4 regions of the Variovorax sp. SRS16 genome follow, and region 1 is predicted to be linked to each of the others. Evidence: predicted binding sites of a transcription regulator. Region 1 holds the regulator's gene; each other region holds the start of a gene.

The links. Region 1 encodes LexA, which represses DNA repair genes until DNA is damaged. Its sites were predicted from a motif close to ACTGTATNNNNATACAGT; they were not measured.
Region 2: a site for LexA is predicted at 3,216-3,233, ahead of E5P2_RS15770 (DNA topoisomerase IV subunit B). Genes of this name have one in related genera too.
Region 3: a site for LexA is predicted at 1,612-1,629, ahead of recA (recombinase RecA). Genes of this name have one in related genera too.
Region 4: a site for LexA is predicted at 3,533-3,550, ahead of imuA (translesion DNA synthesis-associated protein ImuA). Genes of this name have one in related genera too.

What each region holds. Positions count from the first base shown of each region.
Region 1 covers NZ_LR594666.1:2,575,390-2,580,647, forward strand. Annotated here, with positions in the region: gene E5P2_RS12450 (MFS transporter) at 1-672, opposite strand, end outside; gene E5P2_RS12455 (D-2-hydroxyacid dehydrogenase family protein) at 684-1,691, opposite strand; gene E5P2_RS12460 (hypothetical protein) at 1,841-2,185, opposite strand; gene lexA (transcriptional repressor LexA) at 2,327-3,001, opposite strand; gene E5P2_RS12470 (asparaginase) at 3,075-4,073, shown strand; gene adk (adenylate kinase) at 4,105-4,761, opposite strand; gene kdsB (3-deoxy-manno-octulosonate cytidylyltransferase) at 4,889-5,258, opposite strand, start outside.
Region 2 covers NZ_LR594666.1:3,270,180-3,275,437, reverse strand. Annotated here, with positions in the region: gene bamC (outer membrane protein assembly factor BamC) at 1-102, opposite strand, end outside; gene dapA (4-hydroxy-tetrahydrodipicolinate synthase) at 216-1,142, opposite strand; gene E5P2_RS15785 (class I SAM-dependent methyltransferase) at 1,214-1,750, opposite strand; gene E5P2_RS15780 (hypothetical protein) at 1,747-1,893, opposite strand; gene E5P2_RS15775 (MFS transporter) at 1,906-3,123, opposite strand; gene E5P2_RS15770 (DNA topoisomerase IV subunit B) at 3,267-5,258, shown strand, end outside.
Region 3 covers NZ_LR594666.1:5,637,706-5,642,963, reverse strand. Annotated here, with positions in the region: gene E5P2_RS27175 (sensor histidine kinase) at 1-334, opposite strand, end outside; gene E5P2_RS27170 (response regulator) at 331-1,002, opposite strand; gene E5P2_RS27165 (MarR family winged helix-turn-helix transcriptional regulator) at 1,063-1,548, opposite strand; gene recA (recombinase RecA) at 1,694-2,776, shown strand; gene recX (recombination regulator RecX) at 2,786-3,235, shown strand; gene argC (N-acetyl-gamma-glutamyl-phosphate reductase) at 3,354-4,277, opposite strand; gene sucC (ADP-forming succinate--CoA ligase subunit beta) at 4,462-5,258, shown strand, end outside.
Region 4 covers NZ_LR594667.1:464,276-469,533, reverse strand. Annotated here, with positions in the region: gene E5P2_RS30320 (hypothetical protein) at 1-642, shown strand, start outside; gene E5P2_RS30315 (hypothetical protein) at 754-1,554, shown strand; gene E5P2_RS30310 (hypothetical protein) at 1,787-2,326, shown strand; gene E5P2_RS30305 (nucleoside 2-deoxyribosyltransferase) at 2,396-2,953, shown strand; gene E5P2_RS30300 (hypothetical protein) at 3,076-3,327, opposite strand; gene imuA (translesion DNA synthesis-associated protein ImuA) at 3,564-4,406, shown strand; gene E5P2_RS30290 (Y-family DNA polymerase) at 4,351-5,258, shown strand, end outside.

The DNA.
Region 1 (5,258 bases):
GGGCGCGAAATAGCTGAACAGGACAAATTGCCCTGCACCTTGCAGGGCAGTGACGGACACGACGCCCATCAGCAAGGGATTCCTGAGCACGCGTCCCCAGGCCTCGCGCGACAACGCGGCGGGGCGGATGCCGGCCGGAAGCCGGGACCAGATCCCGTATGCGCTCAGCACGGAAAGAAACGCGATCGCCGCGAAGGCCGTCCGCCACCCGAAGTGGCCGCCGATGACCGCGCCGATCGGCAAGCCCAGCACCGAGGCCACGGACCAACCCAGAAAGACGAAGGTGACGGCACGGCCTCGCTGTTCGGCGGGCACCAGCATGCCGATACACGCGGCCGCTTGCGCGGTGAAGATGGCAGGCGCGACGACCGTGAGCATGCGCACCGCCAGCAGGCCGCCGAAGTTGGGCATCAGCATGGCGAGTAAATGCCCTGCGGCATACCACAGCATCGTGCAGCTCAGCAGGATGCGGCGGTCCCACCCCGCGACCACGGCAGCCAGCAGGGGTGCGCCCAGGCACATCACGATCGCTGCTGCGGTGATCAGCTGGCCGGCGGTCGCGGGGCTGACCTCCAGCGAGGTGCTGAGTTCATTGAGCGTGCCGGGCACCACCATCACGCCCGTGCCGATCACGAAGTTACCCGCCAGCAGCGCCCACGATGCAGCCGGCAATGCGGGCTGCTTCAACGACGGACCTGCAGCGCGCCGGGATTGACGATGTTGGTGGGGTTGCCCTTGATGAAGCTGACGACGTTGTCGAAGGCCTGGCCGAAGTACATCTCGTAGCTGTCCTGCTCGACGTAGCCGATGTGCGGCGTGCAGATGCAGTTCTCCAGCCGCAGCAGCGCGTGGCCTTGCAGCGGCGGTTCGCTCTCGAACACATCGATCGCCGCCAGTCCGGGCCGGCCGCGATTGAGCGCGGCGAGCAGGGCATCCTGTTCGACCAGTTCCGCCCGCGAGGTGTTGACGAAGAGTGCGGTCGGCTTCATGCGCGACAGATCTTCCAGCGTCACCAGCCCGCGCGTGTCGTCCGTCAGGCGCAGATGGATCGACAGCACGTCGGCAGCCATGAAGAAGGCGTCCCGGTTGGGGGCCACCTGCAGGCCGTCGGACCTCGCCTTGGCGCAGCTTTCTTCGCGGCCCCAAATCACCACCTGCATCCCGAAGGCCTGTCCGTAGCGGGCGACCAATTGGCCGATGCGGCCGTAGCCCCAGATGCAGAGGGTCTTGCCCTTCAGCACCGAGCCGAGCCCGAAGTTGGGCGGCATCGAGGCCGACTTGAGGCCCGACTGCTGCCACGCGCCGTGCTTGAGGTTGCTGATGTACTGCGGCAGGCGGCGCATCGCGGCCATGATGAGCGCCCAGGTGAGCTCTGCAGGTGCCAACGGCGAACCCGTGCCTTCGGCCACCGCAATGCCTTGCTCGGTGCAGGCGTGCACATCGATGTGTGCGCCGACGCGCCCTGTCTGCGAGATCAGCTTGAGCTTGGGCAGCTTCTCGATCAGCTGACGGGACACCTGGGTGCGTTCGCGGTTCAGCACGATCACGTCGGCGTCCTTGAGCCGGATCGAGAGCTGTCCGATGCCCTTGACCGTATTGGTATAGACCTTGGCTGCGTACGCATCGAGCTTGGCGGCGCAGCGCAACTTGCGCACCGCGTCCTGATAGTCGTCGAGGATCACAATGTTCATGGCGTGCCATTGTGCCTCGCGTTGCCAACGCGCCGTGTCGGCGCGTGGCTGGACACGGTTCGGCCGGATGCGCGTGCGGCTAGGTCATCGCCTCGGCGAACGCCCGCGGCGCGGGTCTGGAACCTGCGCCGGCGACAGGCCGCTCCGTGTCAATGCAGTCCGGCTGCTCGTGGTGTTGCGTCCGCGGCCTCCAGGGCGGCCAGCCGATCGAGCTCGGCGCAGACGTCGACCATGCGGCCGGAAATCAACACGCGACTGGCACGCCGGCCGGATTGCTGGGCGTCGACCGTGCGCACGACGCGCAAGGGACGCATCGGCGCTGGCACTTCGGCCTGCGCGGCTGCGCCGGGGTGCACCGCGCAGCTGGGCCGAACACTCACGTACCGCAGGCCAGCCGAAGCGGTGCGGCGCGATCGACGAGCCGGCATCCAGCGGCTCGCCAGCGATTGCAGTGGCGTGAAAAAATCAGCAATGCTGAGAAGAGCGATTCCCATGTGAACTCCAGAAAATCAGAGGTTGAACACAGGCAGGATTGCTTTCATCGGCTTCGACAGGGTGATGGCCTTCGCCATACGCCCGCCACCTGTCGCGGCCGGGATCTTCATGCATGCGGCTGCATGCGATGACTGCCGCAGCTACATCAGCATCGTGTTGCGGATCAGGCCGACTGCAAGGCCTTCAATTTCGAAGGGCTCGCCGGGCTGAACCACGATGGTGGGGTAATCGGGATTTTCCGCATGCAGTTCGATGACCTGCTTATTGCGCTTGAGGCGCTTGACCGTCACCTCATCGCCCAGCCGTGCCACCACGATCTGCCCGTTGCGGGCTTCCTTGGTGGCCTGGACGGCAAGCAGATCGCCGTCCATGATGCCGGCGTCGCGCATGGACATGCCGCGCACCTTGAGGAGGTAGTCGGGCTGGCGCTGGAACAGCGTGTTTTCCACGTAATAGGTTTGATCGACGTGTTCTTGCGCAAGGATGGGCGAGCCTGCGGCCACACGGCCGATCAGCGGCAGCGCCAACTGGGCCATGCCGGGGAGGGACAGGGAGAACTGGTTGTTGCGGGATTCGTTGAGGGAGCGCAGCGCATCGCCCTTGAGGCGGATGCCGCGCGAAGTGCCACTCACGAGTTCGATGACACCCTTGCGGGCCAGCGCTTGAAGATGCTCTTCGGCTGCATTGGCCGACTTGAAGCCGAGCTCGGCGGCAATCTCGGCGCGAGTGGGCGGAGCGCCGGTGCGCGCGATGGCACTCTGGATGAGGTCGAGGATCTGCTGCTGACGGGCGGTAAGCTTGACGGCAAACTGCATGAATGACTCCTTGCGGCACTGGCTGAATATCCAGTACCTGTATTTTTAACCAGTTTCAGAAAGTTGGCAAGCCATGGCCCAGGACATTCGAGACGGCCGGCGCCGCGTGATCGTGTTGGGGACGGGCGGCACCATCGCCGGAAGGGCGGCGGCGCCCGGTGACAACATCGGCTATGCCGCCGGCCAGGTGGGCGTGTCGGATCTGCTGAGCGGCATCGAGGCGCCGGACGGAATTTCATTGTTGGCGGAGCAGGTCGCGCAGATCGACAGCAAGGACATGACGTCGGTGGTCTGGCGCGAGCTCGCCCTGCGCTGCGCTCACTGGCTCGCCGCGCCCGACGTGGCGGGCATCGTCATCACGCATGGCACCGACACGCTGGAAGAGACGGCGTTCTTCCTGCAATCGGTGCTATTGCCGCACAAGCCCGTGGTTCTGACCTGCGCGATGCGGCCGGCCACCGCCCTGGCACCCGACGGACCGCAGAACATGCGCGATGCCCTCGTGGTCGCTGCGATGCCAGGTGCACACGGCGTCGTGGCCGTGTGTGCAGGGACCGTGCACAGCGCGTTCGATGTGCGCAAGGTCCACACCTATCGGCTCGATGCATTCGATTCCGGTGACGCGGGCCCGTTGGGCTATGTCGAGGAAGGCCTTGTGCGGCTCCACAGAAGCTGGCCCGGCGCGGCCGCCGATGTCGCCTCAGGCCTGTTCGAACGGATGATCGAAGCGCGGACATGGCCTCGGGTCGAGATCCTGGTGAGCCACGCAGAGGCGCGCGGGAGCATCGTCGATTCACTGCTCCAGGAGCGTCGGCTCGGTGCGGCAGAGCCGGTACAAGGCCTGGTGTTCGCGGCCACCGGCAACGGCACGCTTCACCATGCGCTCGAAGAGGCAGCGCTTCGGGCGCAATCCGCCGGTGTGGCCGTGGTGCGTGCGACGCGATGCGCGCAGGGGCGCATCCTGCCGAAAGCCGGCGAAGCGGAATCGATACCCAGCGCCGGCGCCTTGACGCCGGTGAAGGCGCGCATCGCCCTCATGCTGGAACTCCTGGGCAGCCCATCGACCGCCTGAGAGAACCGGAATGTTCGCGCGAAGGGGCCGATCAGCTGCTCAACGCCGTGAGCGCGCGCTGAGTGATCTCATCGACCGTGCCCACACCGCTGATGGCGCGGTACTTCGGCGCCGCAGCCGGCTCGGCCTTGGCCCATGCCGCGTAATAGTCGACCAGGGGACGCGTCTGCTGGCTATAGACCTCGAGGCGCTTGCGCACGGTGGCTTCCTTGTCGTCCTCGCGCTGGACCAGGTCATCGCCCGTCAGGTCGTCCTTGCCCTCGGTCTTCGGCGGGTTGAACTTGACGTGGTAGATGCGTCCCGAGGCCGGATGCGAGCGGCGACCGCTCATGCGCTCGACGATGTCTGCGAAAGGCACGTCGATCTCGAGCACATAGTCGAGGTTGACCTGCGCCGCGCGCATGGCTTCGGCCTGCGGAATGGTGCGAGGAAAGCCGTCGAAGAGAAAACCGTTCGCGCAATCCGGCAGTGCGAGACGTTCCTTGACGAGGTTGATGATCAGATCGTCGCTCACAAGTGCGCCGGATGCCATGACGGCCTGCGCCTGCAGGCCGAGCGCGGTGCCCGCCTTGACCGCGGCTCGCAGCATGTCCCCGGTGGAGATCTGGGGGATGCCATATTTCTGGCAAATGAAGGCGGCCTGCGTGCCTTTGCCTGCCCCGGGGGCGCCCAACAAAATCAGTCTCATGGTGTCCTCGGACGGTTCTTTGAATTCTGTCGCGCCATGCACACTCGCCACGTGAGCGGCGCAGGGCGGAGTTGGATCGAGGATAGCATGCGTCCCGCGGCCGAATCGCGGACCAGGGCGAGGCTGGCTACGCGGCCGACAGCAGGGCGCGCACGCGGGCCAGGTCTTCCGGCGTATCGATGCCCGGCCCTGGCGCATGGTCGCTGACATGCACCGCGATGCGGTGCCCGTGCCACAGTGCGCGCAGCTGTTCCAGCGCTTCGGTGCCCTCGATCGGTGCCGGCGGCAGATCCGGAAACCGGCGCACGAACCCGGCGCGGTAGCCATAGATGCCGATATGACGCAGCGCTTGCGGTGCACGCGGCAATGTGGTCGGGCCTTTCCCAGCAAAGCCGTCGCGCCACCATGGGATCGGCGCGCGACTGAAGTAAAGCGCGTTGCCCTGCGCATCGAGCACGGTTTTCACGACATTCGGATTCACGAAATCGTCGACCGAG
Region 2 (5,258 bases), 690 kb from region 1:
CTTGCCGGCGCTCTTGTAGTCGATCTTGTCGCCTTCGAGGGCCGAGCAGGCAGCGAGGCTGGTGACCAGTGCCAGCAGTGCAAATCGCGAAATGGTGTTCAACGTCGTCTTCCTTGGAGGATGGTTCGATCTATCGATGGGCCGCAGCGCCCGTCTTTCAGAGCGCAGGCCGCGCAAAAGGTTGCCGGCGTTCGCGTACGGCGAGTAAAGATGGCTCAGTCCTTGAGCAGGCCGCTCGCGCGCAGCGCGGATTCGACCACTGGGCGGCTCGCTTCGCCGAGCTCGGTGAGCGGCAACCGCAGCGCGCCGCCGCACAGGCCCAGGCGAGCCATGGCCCACTTGACGGGAATGGGGTTGGGCTCGACGAACAGGTGGCGGTGCAGGGGCATCAGTTCGAACTGGATCTGCATCGCGCGCTTCGCATCGCCGGCGATCGCCGCCATGCAGAGCTCATGCATCTTGCGCGGCGCGACATTGGCGGTGACGCTGATGTTGCCCTGGCCGCCGCACAGCATCAGCGCCACGGCGGTCGGATCGTCGCCCGAGTAGACGGCGAAATTCTTCGGCAGGTCGCGGATCAGCCACTGCGCACGCTCGATGTTGCCGGTCGCTTCCTTGATGCCGATGATCCCGGGCACCTGCGCGAGGCGCAGCACGGTGTCGTGCGCCATATCGGCGACGGTGCGGCCCGGTACGTTGTAGAGCACGGTCGGCAGGTCGCCCACCGCTTCGGCGATCGCCTTGAAATGCCGGTACTGGCCTTCCTGCGTCGGCTTGTTGTAGTAGGGCACGACCTGCAATTGCGAGTCGGCGCCGACGCCCTTGGCGAACCTGGCGAGCTCGATCGCTTCCTTGGTGGAATTCGCGCCGCAGCCGGCCATGATGGGCACGCGCCCGCGGGCCTGCTCGACCGAGACGCGGATGATCTCGCAGTGCTCTTCGACATCGACCGTCGGCGACTCGCCCGTGGTACCGACCACGCCGAGGCAATCGGTGCCTTCGTCGATGTGCCAGTCGATGAGCCGGCGCAAGGCGGGATAGTCGACACTGCCGTCGTCATGCATCGGCGTGACGAGCGCGACGATGCTGCCTGTCAGTTGCTCCAAGGGAATCTCTTTGTCGGTTGCACGAAAGGTACACATTCTACTGATCCGCCGGACGGCCCCGGCGCAGGCCGGAACGGTCCGGCGGCGAAGGCCCGTGCGGGCTTTCCCTAGAGGGGGTGGCGCGCAGGCGCGGCGCCGGACGGGCGCACGGCCGCGATGCGCTGGACGAAGCGCTCCGGCGCGCTCAGGAAGCCGTCCTCGTAGGCCACCACCCGCAAGGGCGCACAGGCGGCCAGCAACTCGCCGGGCGCGAGCAGGAAGTCCGGTCGCGACGGCTTGCCGACGGTCTCATTGCCCATTGCGAACGTTTCGTACAGCAGCACGCCGCCGGGCGCGACCGCCGCGACGATGTCGGGCAGGCGCGGCCGCCAGAGGTAGTTGGTCACGACCACGGCGCCGAAGCGCTGGCCGGCGAACGGCCATGGCCCGGCCTCGATGTCGGCCAGCACGGCGCGTCCGAAGCGGCCGGCCGCATCGACGGCCTCCGGCGAGCGGTCCACGCCGGTCACCGCATGGCCGCGTTGCGCGAACCACTGCATGTGCCGGCCCGCGCCGCAGGCGACGTCGAGCACCGTGGCATCGGCTGCGGGCAGGTGCGACCAGCGCACGATCCAGGGCGAGGGCGTGAGCGTCGCGTGGTTCAAAAGCAGGCCCAGAACTGGTCGATCAGCGTCACCATGAACGCCGGCCGGGTGTAGAGCGCGAACACGCCGGCCAGCACGATCGCCGCTGCGGCCAGCCACCCGGCATGGCGCAGGCGTTGGTGCAGCGTCGGCTTCGTGTTCATGGTCGTGCAGGCTCAGGCGGGTTGCGCGATCGGCCGTGCGATCGCGCTTTCCCGCACCGGCAGATTGATCAGCGCGGCGAACACGCCGAGCGCGATGGCGATGTACCACAGGATGTCGTAGCTGCCGGTGCTGTCGTAGAGATAGCCGCCGAGCCAGATGCCGAGGAACGAGCCGACCTGGTGGCTCAGGAACACGAAGCCGCTCAGCATCGACAGGTGCGCCACGCCGAAGATCTGCGCCACCAGCGCGTTGGTGGTCGGCACCGTCGACAGCCAGAGGAAGCCGAGCACCGCCGCGAACACATAGGTCGAGAGCGGCGAGACCGGCAACCCGATGAAGAGCGCGATCGCGATCGCGCGGCCCAGGTAGATCACGGCCAGGATCTTGCGCTTGGCGAAGCGCTGGCCCAGCATGCCCGCGAGGTAGGAGCCGAAGACATTGAACAGCCCGACCAGCGCCAGCGCATAGCTCGCGACCTCGGGCCCGAGGCCCTTGTCGCGCAGGTAGCTCGGCATGTGCACGCCGATGAACGCCAACTGGAAGCCGCAGACGAAATAGCCGGCCATCAGGAAGCCGAAGCTTGGGTAGCGGAAGGCTTCGGCCACCGCGCGCACGACCGTCTGCTCGCGTGGCACGGTGGCCGCGGCCGAGCTGCGCGGCTCGCGCAGGCCGAAGGCCAGCGGCACGATCACCAGCACCATCATCGCGAGCACGATCAGCGCCGTGTGCCAGCCGAGCCGCGAGATCAGTTGGCCCTCGATCGGCACCATGAGGAACTGCCCGAAGGAGCCGGCCGACGCCGCCACGCCCATGGCCCAGGAGCGGCGCTCGGGCGCAATCTGCCGCCCGATCACGCCATAGACGACGGCGTAGGTGGTGCCCGCCTGCGCCGCGCCGATCAGCACGCCGGCCGTCAGCGTGAACAGCAGCGGCGTCGGCGACAGCGCCATGCCGGCCAGCCCGAGCGCATAGCACACGGCGCCGATCAGCAGCACCCGGAACGCGCCCAGCTTGTCTGCCAGCATGCCCGCGAACACGCCGATCACGCCCCAGGCCAGGTTCTGGATCGCGATCGCGAACGAGAAGGTCTGCCGCGACCAGCCCTGCTCCTGCGTGATCGGCTGCAACCAGAGTCCGAAGCCATGGCGGATGCCCATCGACAGCGTGACGACCATGGCGCCGCAGAAGAGGACTTGCTTGAGCGACAGGGGCGCGGACGTGGAAGGCATCCGGGCAATGTATCCAAAAAGCGTGGCCGCGCGGGCCGCAGGCATTGTTGATATTTGCAGCCCGGGTTGATGCCGCGGCCGCATCGCCGTCTTCTGTATGTTCATACAGGCTTTGGCGCTTCGCACGCATACAATCCGCCCCCATGGCGACCCCCAGCACGATTCCCCCGGCCTATTCGGAAGGCTCCATCCGCGTCCTCAAGGGCCTCGAGCCCGTCAAGCAGCGTCCGGGCATGTACACCCGCACCGAAAACCCGCTGCACCTCATCCAGGAAGTGATCGACAACGCGGCCGACGAAGCGCTCGCCGGCTACGGCAAGAAGATCAAGGTCACGATGCACGCCGACGGCTCGGTCGGCATCGAGGACGACGGCCGCGGCATTCCCTTCGGCCTGCATCCGGAAGAGAAGGCGCCGGTGATCGAGCTGGTCTACACGCGGCTGCATGCGGGCGGCAAGTTCGACAAGGGCTCGGGCGGTGCCTACAGCTTCTCGGGCGGGCTGCACGGCGTTGGTGTTTCGGTGACCAATGCGCTGTCCAAGCGGCTCGAGGTGATCACGTACCGCGAAGGCTCGGTGGCGCAGCTCGCATTCTCGGGCGGCGACGTGATCGAGAAGCTCAAGATCCGCCCGCAGGAAAGCGCGAGCGCGAACAACGGCGATGGTCCGCGCGACCGCAGGCAGGGCACCACGGTGCGCGCGTGGCCCGATCCGAAATACTTCGAGTCGCCGGTGCTGCCGATCCACGAACTCACGCACCTGCTGCGCAGCAAGGCGGTGCTGATGCCGGGTGTCACCGTGACGCTGGTGATCGAGAAGACCAAGGAAACCCAGACCTGGCTCTACAAGGGCGGCCTGCGTGACTACCTGATGCAGACGCTCAACGGCGATCCGGTGATCCCGCTGTTCGAAGGCGCCGGCCATGCCGACCGCAATGCCGACAACTTTGCCGAGGGCGAGGGCGCCGAGTGGTGCGTGGCCTTCACCGAAGACGGCCAGCCGGTGCGCGAGAGCTACGTCAACCTGATCCCGACCAGCGCCGGCGGCACGCACGAGAGCGGGCTGCGCGATGGCCTGTTCAATGCCGTGAAGAGCTTCATCGAGCTGCATTCGCTCCTGCCCAAGGGCGTCAAGCTGCTGCCCGAGGACGTGTTCGCGCGCGCCTCGTACGTGCTCTCGGCCAAGGTGCTCGATCCGCAGTTCCAGGGCCAGATCAAGGAGCGCCTGAATTCGCGCGACGCGGTGCGGCTGGTGTCCAGCTTCGTGCGGCCGGCGCTCGAGCTGTGGCTCAACCAGCATGTCGACTACGGCCGCAAGCTCGCCGAGCTGGCCATCAAGGCCGCGCAGACGCGGCAGAAGGCCGGGCAGAAGGTCGAGAAGCGCAAGGGCTCCGGCGTCGCCGTGCTGCCCGGCAAGCTGACCGATTGCGAGAGCAAGGACATCGCGCACAACGAGGTCTTCCTGGTCGAGGGCGACTCGGCCGGCGGCAGCGCCAAGATGGGCCGCGACAAGGAAAGCCAGGCCATCCTGCCGCTGCGCGGCAAGGTGCTCAACACCTGGGAGGTCGAGCGCGACCGCCTGTTCGCCAACACCGAGATCCACGACATCTCGGTGGCCATCGGCGTCGATCCGCACGGCCCCGACGACACGCCCGACATGTCCGGCCTGCGCTACGGCAAGGTCTGCATCCTGAGCGATGCCGACGTCGACGGCTCGCACATCCAGGTGCTGCTGCTCACGCTCTTCTTTCGCCACTTTCCGAAATTGATAGACGCCGGCCACGTGTATGTCGCAAAGCCGCCATTGTTCCGTGTCGATGCGCCGGCACGTGGCAAGAAGCCGGCGGCCAAGGTCTATGCGCTCGACGAAGGCGAACTCACCGCCATCCTCGACAAGCTGCGCAAGGACGGCGTGCGCGAAGGCGCCTGGAGCATCAGTCGCTTCAAGGGCCTGGGCGAAATGAGCGCCGAACAGCTGTGGGAAACTACGCTCAACCCGGACACGCGGCGCCTGCTGCAGGTCCGGCTGGGCCGCTTCGATGTCACCGGCACCCAGGGCGAGATCACCAAGCTGATGGGCAAGGGCGAAGCGGCGGCGCGGCGCGAGCTGATGGAGCTCAGGGCCGACGACGTCGAG
Region 3 (5,258 bases), 3.1 Mb from region 1:
CGGAGTTGGGACGCGGGACATCGCGCTCGCCGCTGAGCAGCTGGCCCTGCTCGTCGAGCACCTGGTAGTACACGCGGTCGGTGCCGTCGGCCCGCAGGATCTCGCGCATCGGCTGCGGCAGCACGAAGTCCACGCCGTTCGGCCGTACCTTCACGAGGCGCGCCAGCGTTTGGGCGTTGTATTCCAGCGCCCGGTCGTACGGTGCGTTGGCGATGCCCTGCGCCACCAGCCACGTGACCCCGATGCTGACCGGTACCAGCAGCAGGAGCGGCGTGAGCATCCAATCGAGGATCTCGCCGAAGAGCGAGCGCTGCGCGCGCTGGAAAAGCTTCAAGCGATTTTTTCGAGGCAGTAGCCGAGCCCGCGCACGGTGGCGATGCGCACCGGCCCTTTTTCGATCTTCTTGCGCAGGCGGTGGATGTAGACCTCGATCGCGTTCAGGCTCACCTCCTCGCCCCATTCGCACAGGCGCTCGACCAGCTGGTCCTTGCTCACCAGGCGGCCGGCGCGCTGCAGCAGGACTTCGAGCAGGCCGAGCTCGCGCGCCGACAGCTCGATCATCTTGCCGTCGATGGTCGCGACGCGGCCGGCCTGGTCGTACACCAGCGGCCCGTGCTTGATGGCGTTGCTGGTGGTGCCCATGCCGCGCCGCGTCAGGGCCCGCACGCGGGCCTCGAGCTCCTGCAGCGAGAAGGGCTTGGCCATGTAGTCGTCGGCGCCGTAGTCGAGGCCCTTGACGCGCTCCTCGACGCTGTCGGCGGCCGTCAGCACCAGCACCGGCAGCTGCGAGCCACGGGCGCGCAGCCGCTTGAGGATTTCAAGGCCGTGCAGGTTGGGCAGGCCCAGGTCGAGGATCAGCAGATCGAATTCGCTGTTGGTCATCAGCGCGGCGTCGGCCTGCGAGCCGCTGGCCACGTGGTCGACCGCGGCGCCGGCATTGCGCAGGCTGCGCAGCAGCGCATCGGCCAGGACCTGGTCGTCTTCGGCAATCAGGATTCGCATGCGAGTCTCCACATGTCGCGGCCTTTGGAAGGCCGTCTGACCACATTCCCCGTCCGAATTCTAGGCCGCTGCATAGGCTTCGAGGCCGAGGGTGACCACGGTCGCGATCTCGTCGCCGACGCTGGCGCGAAACTCCTGTTCGGCCTGCGCCACCGCGTGGCGGAAGGCTTGGAGCCAGGCCAGGCCGTCGGCCGTGAACAGCACGCGCCGCGCCCGCGCATCGCGCGGATCGGGGCCGCGCGTCACCAGGCCCCAGGCCTCGCACTGGTCGACCAGTGCGCCCATGGCCTGCTTGGTCATGCCGGCGCGCTCGGCCAGCACGGTGAGCCGCGAGCCTTCGCGCGCGAGGTGGCGGGTGATGTGAACGTGCGCCGCGCTCACCTGCGCGCGTGCGGCGAGGTTCGACAGCGCGAGCGGCACATCGGCATCGTGCGCCATCAACGCCAGTACGCGCTCGTCGAAGCGGCGCATCGCATGGCCCAGCAGGCGGCCCAGATGTGTCTGGCGCCAAGTGTCGGGGTCGGCGGGAAAGGCAGGATCGGCCATTCGCAAATGGTAAAGCAAACTGACCAAAAAATCAGTTTTTCTCGATCTATCCACCCCTACACTACTGTTCAAGCATCCAGGCTGTGATTAAAAGCAGAAAGCGGATGCCCTCCACACAACCCATTGATATTCAAGGAGCTTTCCAATGGACGCAGTCGTCAAGGGCGCAAGCATCTCGGTCGCCAACAGCGAAAAGGCCAAGGCCCTCCAGGCCGCGCTGGCCCAGATCGAAAAGCAGTTCGGCAAGGGCACGATCATGCGGCTGGGCGAGGGCGAGGCGCTGGAAGACATCCAGGTGGTTTCCACCGGCTCCCTGGGCCTCGACATCGCGCTCGGCGTCGGCGGCCTGCCGCGCGGCCGCGTCATCGAGATCTACGGACCGGAATCCTCGGGCAAGACCACCCTCACGCTGCAGGTCATCGCCGAGATGCAGCGCCAGGCCGGCACCTGCGCCTTCGTCGATGCCGAACACGCGCTCGACGTGCAGTACGCGCAGAAGCTCGGCGTCAACCTGTCCGACCTGCTCATCAGCCAGCCCGACACGGGCGAGCAGGCCCTCGAGATCGTCGATTCGCTGGTGCGCTCCGGTGCGGTCGACCTGATCGTGATCGACTCGGTCGCCGCGCTCACGCCCAAGGCCGAAATCGAAGGCGAGATGGGCGACTCGCTGCCCGGCCTGCAGGCCCGCCTGATGAGCCAGGCGCTGCGCAAGCTCACGGCCACCATCAAGAAGACCAACTGCATGGTCATCTTCATCAACCAGATCCGCATGAAGATCGGCGTGATGTTCGGCTCGCCCGAAACCACCACCGGCGGCAACGCGCTGAAGTTCTACGCCTCGGTGCGGCTGGACATCCGCCGCATCGGCACCATCAAGAAGGGCGACGAGGCCATCGGCAACGAGACCAAGGTCAAGGTGGTGAAGAACAAGGTGTCGCCGCCCTTCAAGACGGCCGAGTTCGACATCCTGTTCGGCGAGGGCATCAGCCGCGAAGGCGAAATCATCGACATGGGCGTGACCGCCAAGATCGTCGACAAGTCGGGCGCCTGGTACGCCTACAACGGCGAGAAGATCGGCCAGGGCCGTGACAACGCGCGCGAGTTCCTGCGCGAGAACCCGTCGCTGTCGCGCGAGATCGAGAACAAGGTGCGCGAATCGCTGGGCATTCCGCTCTTGGCCGAAGCGGCCGACGGCGCGGCCGACAAGCCCGAGAAGGCCGAGAAGTAAGAGGCGCAGGTGGCATTCGCTGCGCCCTCGCTCAAGGGGCGTGCGTTGCGCCTCCTGAGCCAGCGCGAGCATTCGCGCGCCGAGCTCGAACGCAAGCTCGCCAAATATGAGGAAGAACCCGGCACCTTGGCGCGCGCGCTCGACGAATTGGCGGCGAAGGATTTCATCAGCGAACCGCGTGTCGTCGCCTCGGTCATCCATCAGCGCGCACCGAGGCTCGGCGCGCTGCGGGTGCGGCAGGAACTGCAGGCCAAAGGCATCGCGCCCGAGGCCATCGTCGAGGCGGTGGCCGGTCTGCAGGCCAGCGAAGTGGAGCGGGCCACGGCGCTGTGGCGACGCCGCTTCGATGCGCCGCCGGCAGATGCGAAAGAGCGCGCCAGACAAACCCGCTTCCTGCTGGCGCGCGGCTTCTCGGGTTCGGTGGTGGCCAAGGTGCTGAGGACGGACTTCGATGACTGACACACCGGATTCGTTCGCGTCGCGCGTCATCACGCAGCGCGTCGTGCGGCCGACCCGCTGCGGCTGCCGGACTGGGCCAGCGGCCTGAGCGCGCCAGCGGCCAGGGCGAAGGCCCGGGTCAGAGGCCCAGCATCAGCTTGAGGTTCTGAACGGCGGCGCCGCTGGCACCCTTGCCCAGGTTGTCCAGCCGCGCGATCACCACCGCATGGCGATGGTCCTCGTTCGGGAACACGCGGATCTCGAGCTGGTTGGTGTCGTTGAGCGCCAGCGCATCGATCTTGCCGTCCGCACTTGGCGGCAGCACCTTCACGAACTGCTCCGGCGTGTTGCTCTTCGCATAGTGCGCAGCCAGCGCATCGTGCAGGTCGCTCGACTTCGGGCGGCCGGGCAGGTCGTCCAGATGCAGCGGCAACTGCACCAGCATCCCCTGCCTGAAGTTGCCCACCGAGGGAATGAAGACCGGCCGGCGGCTGAGGCCGGTGTATTTCATGATCTCGGGGATGTGCTTGTGCTTGAGCCCCAGCGCATAGGTCTCGAACAGCGGCGCCTCGCCCTTTTCGTAGGCTTCGATCATGGTGCGGCCGCCGCCGGAGTAGCCGCTGACCGAAGGCAGCGCGATCGGATGATCGGTCGGCAGCAGGCCGGCATCGACCAGCGGACGCACGATGGCGATCGCGCCGGTCGCGTAGCAGCCGGGGTTGGCCACCCGCTCGGCCTTGGCGACCGCCGCGCTCTGGCCGGCGACCAGTTCGGGAAAGCCGAACACCCAGCCGGACGCGGTGCGATGCGCGGTCGATGCGTCGATGATCTTGGGACGGCGGCCCTCGATGCGGTCGATCAGGGCCACCGATTCGCGGGCCGCGTCGTCGTGCAGGCAGAGCACGACCAGATCGACGCCGGCCATCAGCGCGGCCTTGGCGCCTGCGTCCTTTCGCAGCTCGGGCGCGATGCTCGCGAGTTCGATCTCCGGCATCGTCTGGAGCCGCTCGCGAATCTGGAGGCCGGTGGTGCCGGCCTCGCCGTCGATGAAGACCTTGGGCATGGTGGGGGCCTTGGAATTGCCTCTGTGGAAACCGGGTGTGACCGCGGGAACGGATCCGCACGTTGGTGCGGCGCACCATGATACAGTCCCTGGTTGTTCGCCGCCCCCGCCATCCGGGCGTCGTGGCCCGCGGACAACAGCCAACAACTCTCCCGTTCTCAACCTCGTTCCGAGAGACACCCTCATGAAGATTCACGAGTACCAAGGCAAGGAAATTCTTGCCAAGTTCGGTGTGCCTGTGCCGCGCGGCATTCCGGCGTACACGGTGCAGGAGGCGGTCGAAGCCGCCCAGAAACTCGGCGGCCCCGTGTGGGTGGTCAAGGCCCAGATCCACGCCGGCGGCCGTGGCAAGGGCGGCGGCGTGAAGCTCGCGCGCTCCATCGACGAGGTCAAGAAACTCGCCGGCGAAATCCTCGGCATGCAGCTCAAGACGCACCAGACCGGCCCCGAAGGCCAGAAGGTCCGCCGCCTGCTGATCGAGGACGGCGCCGACATCAAGAAAGAGTATTACGTCTCTGCCGTCACCGACCGCGCCACGCAGAAGGTCGCGTTCATCGTCTCCAGCGAAGGCGGCATGGACATCGAGGAAGTGGCCCACTCCACGCCCGAGAAGATCATCACCGACTACGTCGATCCGGCGGTCGGCCTGACCGACGCGCAAGGCCGCAAGCTCGCTGCCGGCATCGGCATCCCCGAGGCTTCGCAGGCCCAGGCGGTCGACGTGCTCCAGAAGCTCTACAAGATCTACATGGAGACCGATGCCTCCCTGGTCGAGATCAACCCGCTGATCCTCGAAGGCAACGGCAACATCAAGGCGCTCGACGCCAAGTTCAACTTCGACGCCAACGCGCTGTTCCGTCATCCCGAGATCGTGGCCTACCGCGACCTCGACGAAGAGGACGCGGCCGAAGTCGAAGCCAGCAAGTTCGACCTCGCCTACATCAGCCTCGACGGCAACATCGGCTGCCTGGTCAATGGCGC
Region 4 (5,258 bases), on a different replicon from region 1:
GTGGACCCGAAGGAGATGGAGGACCTGTACGCCATCGTGCGGGGCCTCATCGAAGTCAAGTACGAAGAGGACCCCGACGGTGACGTTCCCGTCGAAGTCATCCTGACCGACCGCACGCGCTTCGAGCGACCGTTGCACTTTCCGGTGCAGTACGCGCACAAGCCGGTTGATGGCAAGAGCGAGTTCGACCTGCACCTGACCGCGGCATCCTCGTATGGCGCCCTCTCGAAATGGGCAGGCGAAAATGCAAGCCGGCACCTGGATGCGGTGAAGTCAACGATACGCGATGCGACCGAGAAGCATCGACCCCTTGTTGTGCAGGGCGTGCGCTACCTGGCCAAGCAACAAGCCCCTGTGTCGGCCGTCGATGTAATCGACGTGATGACCAAAGAAGCCGTGAAGGCGTACAAGCGCAACCCCTGCCCGGTCGACTACAAAGACCGCAACCGCTGGGCGGACGCCTTGGCGAGCGCTGGAACCAAGAAGCTGGGCATCAAGCTGCACGCGGGTTCCTGCATGCATACGACAGGCGGTGTTCGCATGTACTTCGAAGTCCCCTCGCTGGACACCACAGTCCGCGTCGAGACCGGCAGCAATCCGGAGTTCAAGCCGGCTGCCAAGAAGCCCTCCAGCCAAGACTGATTTCAACCTCCCCTCCTTCTAGCTCCCTCGGCAATGCCCTGGGAGCTTTTTCCCGCTTGACCGCGGCGTGTTCGCTAGACGAAGGAGGTAAACAAACTTCAAGGGCACCCAATGACTACTCTCGCATTCCAAATCTTCGACTGCCTCCGCGGTCACACGATAGAGCCTTTCGAATACAAACCCGGACGCCACGGCCGCCGCGGAATTGGCCTCAGGCTCGAGCCTCAGGATGCCGAGGCCTCCCCGGGCGCGCGTGCATTGCACCACGCGTGCTTCGACTACTGGCAATACTGGCGCGGGACTTCGCAGGCGCTTCTAGTCGACAGCCTGACCGCCGACCAGCGCTACCGATGGAAGGGCGACCTGACTCGCATCTACGCCAAGCTGGAGATGGCCCGCGGTGAGCTTCGGCAGGCCACGGGCGAACCCGCAACTCCGTGGATTCGGGCGCTTCTCGCGCTTCCCGCTGGCATGGACCTCGGCAGTCAGCGCGTGCTGCTGCGTGGGCCGTTGCGAGACCGGGCCGCCCAGCACCAGCGCGAAAGTGGAAAAATCGTCCTGACGGCGGAGCCTGAGGACCATCGGCGAGGCTTTGACCTGGCCTTCCGCCTTTCAGAAGGCAATCTGGTGCACACGGGCAAGATGTCGCTCTCCAAGGGAGCGACTGAGGTGCCGCCGAAGACCTTGGGCGATGACCTTGACCGAATCATCCGCCTACGCCGAGAAGGTATTCGCGGCATCGACCACCTGATGGCGCAGTACCTGGCTGGTGAAATCTTCCCCAGCGCAATGCGTGAGGAGCAAGACCGGAGAGACGCAGCGGCCCTGGCACATCGACTGGTGCGCGGGCTGAGCATGCGGGACAAGGCCTTGCTGAAGGGCCAGATTCATTTGCTGAGCGACCTGCTCTGATTTCCCTAAAACGGACGCGCCTAACCGCCGTCCGTTTTCTTGCGCGAGTCACCCTAAAACGGTTCTAGCTCGAAAGCTTTATAGCTGCTATAATGATGGCTTTTAGGGCTCTTAGGCACGCGAACCCGCGAGCCTGGAACGGGTACCCACGGGCACCCAACGAGCTCCATTCAAACAACAAATTCAGGATGTGACTATGCCCGCTACCCAAGAACTGGCAAGAAAAGCTGCAGTGGACGACCACATCACGAAGGAAGTCGAACTCCTGATTCAGCGTTGCACGGCAGCTGGGATTTCCGCCGGCGAGGCACATGCCTCGCTGTGCTACCGCGTCTTTCGAATGAACATCGAGGCGGGCGCCGCCGAGGAAGCAGCGCGCGAGGGTCCGTTGAATCGACTCTTGCAGGACGCCTACGACTACCTGATGGCGGGCAAGAAGAAGCTTCACCTCGAGACGTGCGAGGCGTGGCTGCTCGCAAAATTCGGCGCCCGCATTGGCGATGTCGTTGAGATTAACCGGGACACCTGGGAGGAGCCGCGCCAGGTACTGGTGGACCGCTTTCGCATCCTGTGGATGAAGTACGACGGCCTGCAGACGGGCTATATGTGGTTTCAGGGGCCGTGTTCGGCGACTCCCGCTTTCATGCCTAGAAAGGAATCGGGCGAGCAGGGCGTCTCCGTGTTGACTCCGATTGAGGTCGTGAGCCCCAGCGCACGGATGCGCAACTTGTACCCGGACCGCTTCGCCCCTCGGATACGCCTGGACGACTGAACGGATTCCACCGCCAATAACAGATGAGCGCCCTTACGGCGCGCCTCATTTTCAATTTCTTGAGTTTCCATGAGAGAGCAACCAGCACGCCCGCACGTCTACCTGGCCGGGCCTGACGTCTTCTTCCCCGAGCGCGCCGAGATTTTCAAGGCGCTGAAGGCCCATTGCGAGCAGCTCGGGATGGTTGCCCTAGTGCCGTCCGATGGCGGCCTGCCGGACGGGTTCGGGGGCACCGAGGATGAAATCGCCCAGCGAATCTACGACGCGAACATCGAGCTCATCCAGCGCGCGGACGGCATTGCAGCCAACCTGGTGAACTTTCGGGGGACCGAACCGGATTCCGGAACCGTCTATGAGGTGGGCTTCGCTGTGGCGCTCAAGAAGCCGGTCGTTGCCTACGGCGTCCCTGCCGGCACTTACGCATCCCGAGTAGCCGCCACTCTTCCCTGCGAATCGGACGGCCGCGGTGGCCAGTGCGAAACCGCCACGAAGGTTCACGTCGAAGGCCTCGGGCAGCGCCTCAACCTCATGCTGTCGCGTTCCGCCGAGATTGCGCCGTCTGCGCGCGCAGCTCTAGACCGAATTGCCAGCCACTTCCAGCAGGTTGGGCTGCTTCAGGCCCAATAGATAAAGCTCGCTGGGTAGTTCAGTACCCCTTGTGGCGCTTAGTGAGTAATCGCAGTTGCATTCCGCGCGGAGAACGCCAGAAGCATCGCCCCGACGGCTTGAAAGCCGGCGGGGCGAAATAATCAGGCGGGGAAATCCGGCATTGGGCAGGGCGCTACATAGCGCCAGTAGTCGGAGTTCAGGTACAAGCCTGTTCCGACGTTGCCGGAATGGCTCCATTTGCGCGCCCCCGGATTCCATTGCGCAACGACCAAGCCGAAGGAATGGCCGTCCATGTCTTTGACCTCCAGCCAGTGATGCTCGGCGGTCTTCAAGTTCGGCGGAACGGGTTGCTGGGCTTTGCGAGCCGCGAGGTCGATTCGGGGGTGCAGCATGATTGAGGGGGTGAGTTGGCCTCCTTCGTGTAGCACCAAGGCGGGCCGCGCCCTCTGGGGGCGCCGCACACAGAAACAGGGCACATGTCCAACTTTCCCGTAGCTCAGACACACGAAAGTGAGACCCTTGCTCCTCGGCTGGAAGGCTCCGGCCAAACCCGACTCGCCTGGAGGGGCTGCTGTACGCGCCTGAAAAGGCGCGTAAACTGGACGTCCATACAGTACCGGAGCCCGTCATGGCCGCCCTTCTGGAATGGGCCGACGATGACGACGCGCCGGCCCTGCCGTCCCGCCGCGTCAAGCCCGTCCTGAAGCCGGGCGAGTTGCCCGCCTCCGTCGAGGCTGCCCTATGGCGCGGCGACCAGCTTGGCTCGCCTGTCACCAAGGTGGTTCCCACCGGCTTCGCCGCACTCGATGCAGAGTTGCCGGGCGGGGGTTGGCCGGCCCGCTCCCTGACCGAACTGCTCCAGGCCCAGCCGACCGTGCTCGAGTGGCGCCTGCTTGCCCCGGCAATGCGCCAGGTTGTGGCTGATGGCAAGGATATCGTCATCGTGGGACCGCCGAAGGCTCCCCACCTGCCAGGCCTGCGCGATGAGGGCATCGATGAGCGCCGAATGGTCTGGATTCAGGCGGCGACGCCGGCGGAGCGCCTATGGGTCACCGAGCAATTGGTGAAGGCGAACGCAGCCGGAATGCTAGTGGCCTGGCTCCCGCAAGCGCGTCAGGAGCAGATTCGACGGCTTCAGGTGTGCGCCCAGGGATGCGACAGCCCAGTGGTCCTGTGCCGGCCCGCCGCGGCCCAGCACGAGCCCTCCGCGGCGCCGCTGCGCCTGCAGGTGAGCTATGGCGTCGACTGGGAGCTTCAGGTGCACCTGCTGAAGCGCAAAGGCAGCACCCATGACGGCGTGCTGCACCTGCCGTCAATTCCCCGCGGCCTGGCGCCGCTCATCACGCCCCGGCTGTCGAAGCCGAGCGTGCTCCTCGCCGCGCGCAAGCCTCGCGTGACCGCTGGAGAACCATCAGATGCTCTGGGCAGCGTTACTTCCCGACAGCCAGCTCTCCGACACCCAGCGCACTGAAGCAATCCGTGGCCTGGCGGTCTGGTGCCTCCAGTTCACCCCGCGCGTCAGCATCATCGATGCGGCTTCCGCTTCTGCTGCGGTGGTGATGGAGCTGGAGGCGAGCGTGCGCCTGTTTGGCGGCAAGCGGAAGCTCGTCGAGCGGGTGAAAACCGAGGCGGAAGAGATGGGGGTGGGTCAGCTTGCCTGGGCCCCGACCAGTCTCGCCGCGGTGGCGGTCGCGCGCACGGGTCAATCGAACGGGTTTTCCAAACCCCTCCAGGCCCTGCTGGACGCCCTCCCCGTCGAAGTTCTGGCTTCCGCCGCGGCGCATGCCGCCATCCTTGAACGCATCGGATGCCAGACCCTCGGCCAAGTGCGCGCCCTCCCCCGTGGCGGGCTGAGCCGGCGCTTTGACAAGGAACTGTTGGGGGCTTTGGACCAGGCCTATGGCCTCAAGCCGGAGGCGCATGCCTGGGTGCAACTTCCCGACACCTTTGCTGCCAAGCTCGAGCTGATGTCTCGCATCGAGATGGCGCCGGCGCTTCTCTTTGGCGCCCGTCGGCTCCTGCTCCAGCTGTGCGCCTGGTTGGCCGCAAGGCGGTCCGGGACGACAGCTTTCACGCTGAAGTGGTGTCACGACGCGATGCGCGCCAAGGCAGCCGGAGATGGCGGCGAACTGTCGGTTCGTACAGCGGAGCCAACGCGCAACATCGAGCACTTGAGCCGATTGCTGGCCGAGAACCTGGCCAAGGTCGAGCTGCTGGCGCCCGTGGGGGACCTCGCACTGGTGGCAGACGACGTTCGCCCGCTCGAAGAAAACAGTTTTTCGCTGCTGCCTGAGACGCTACCGGACGGCGAAGGCCTGGCATT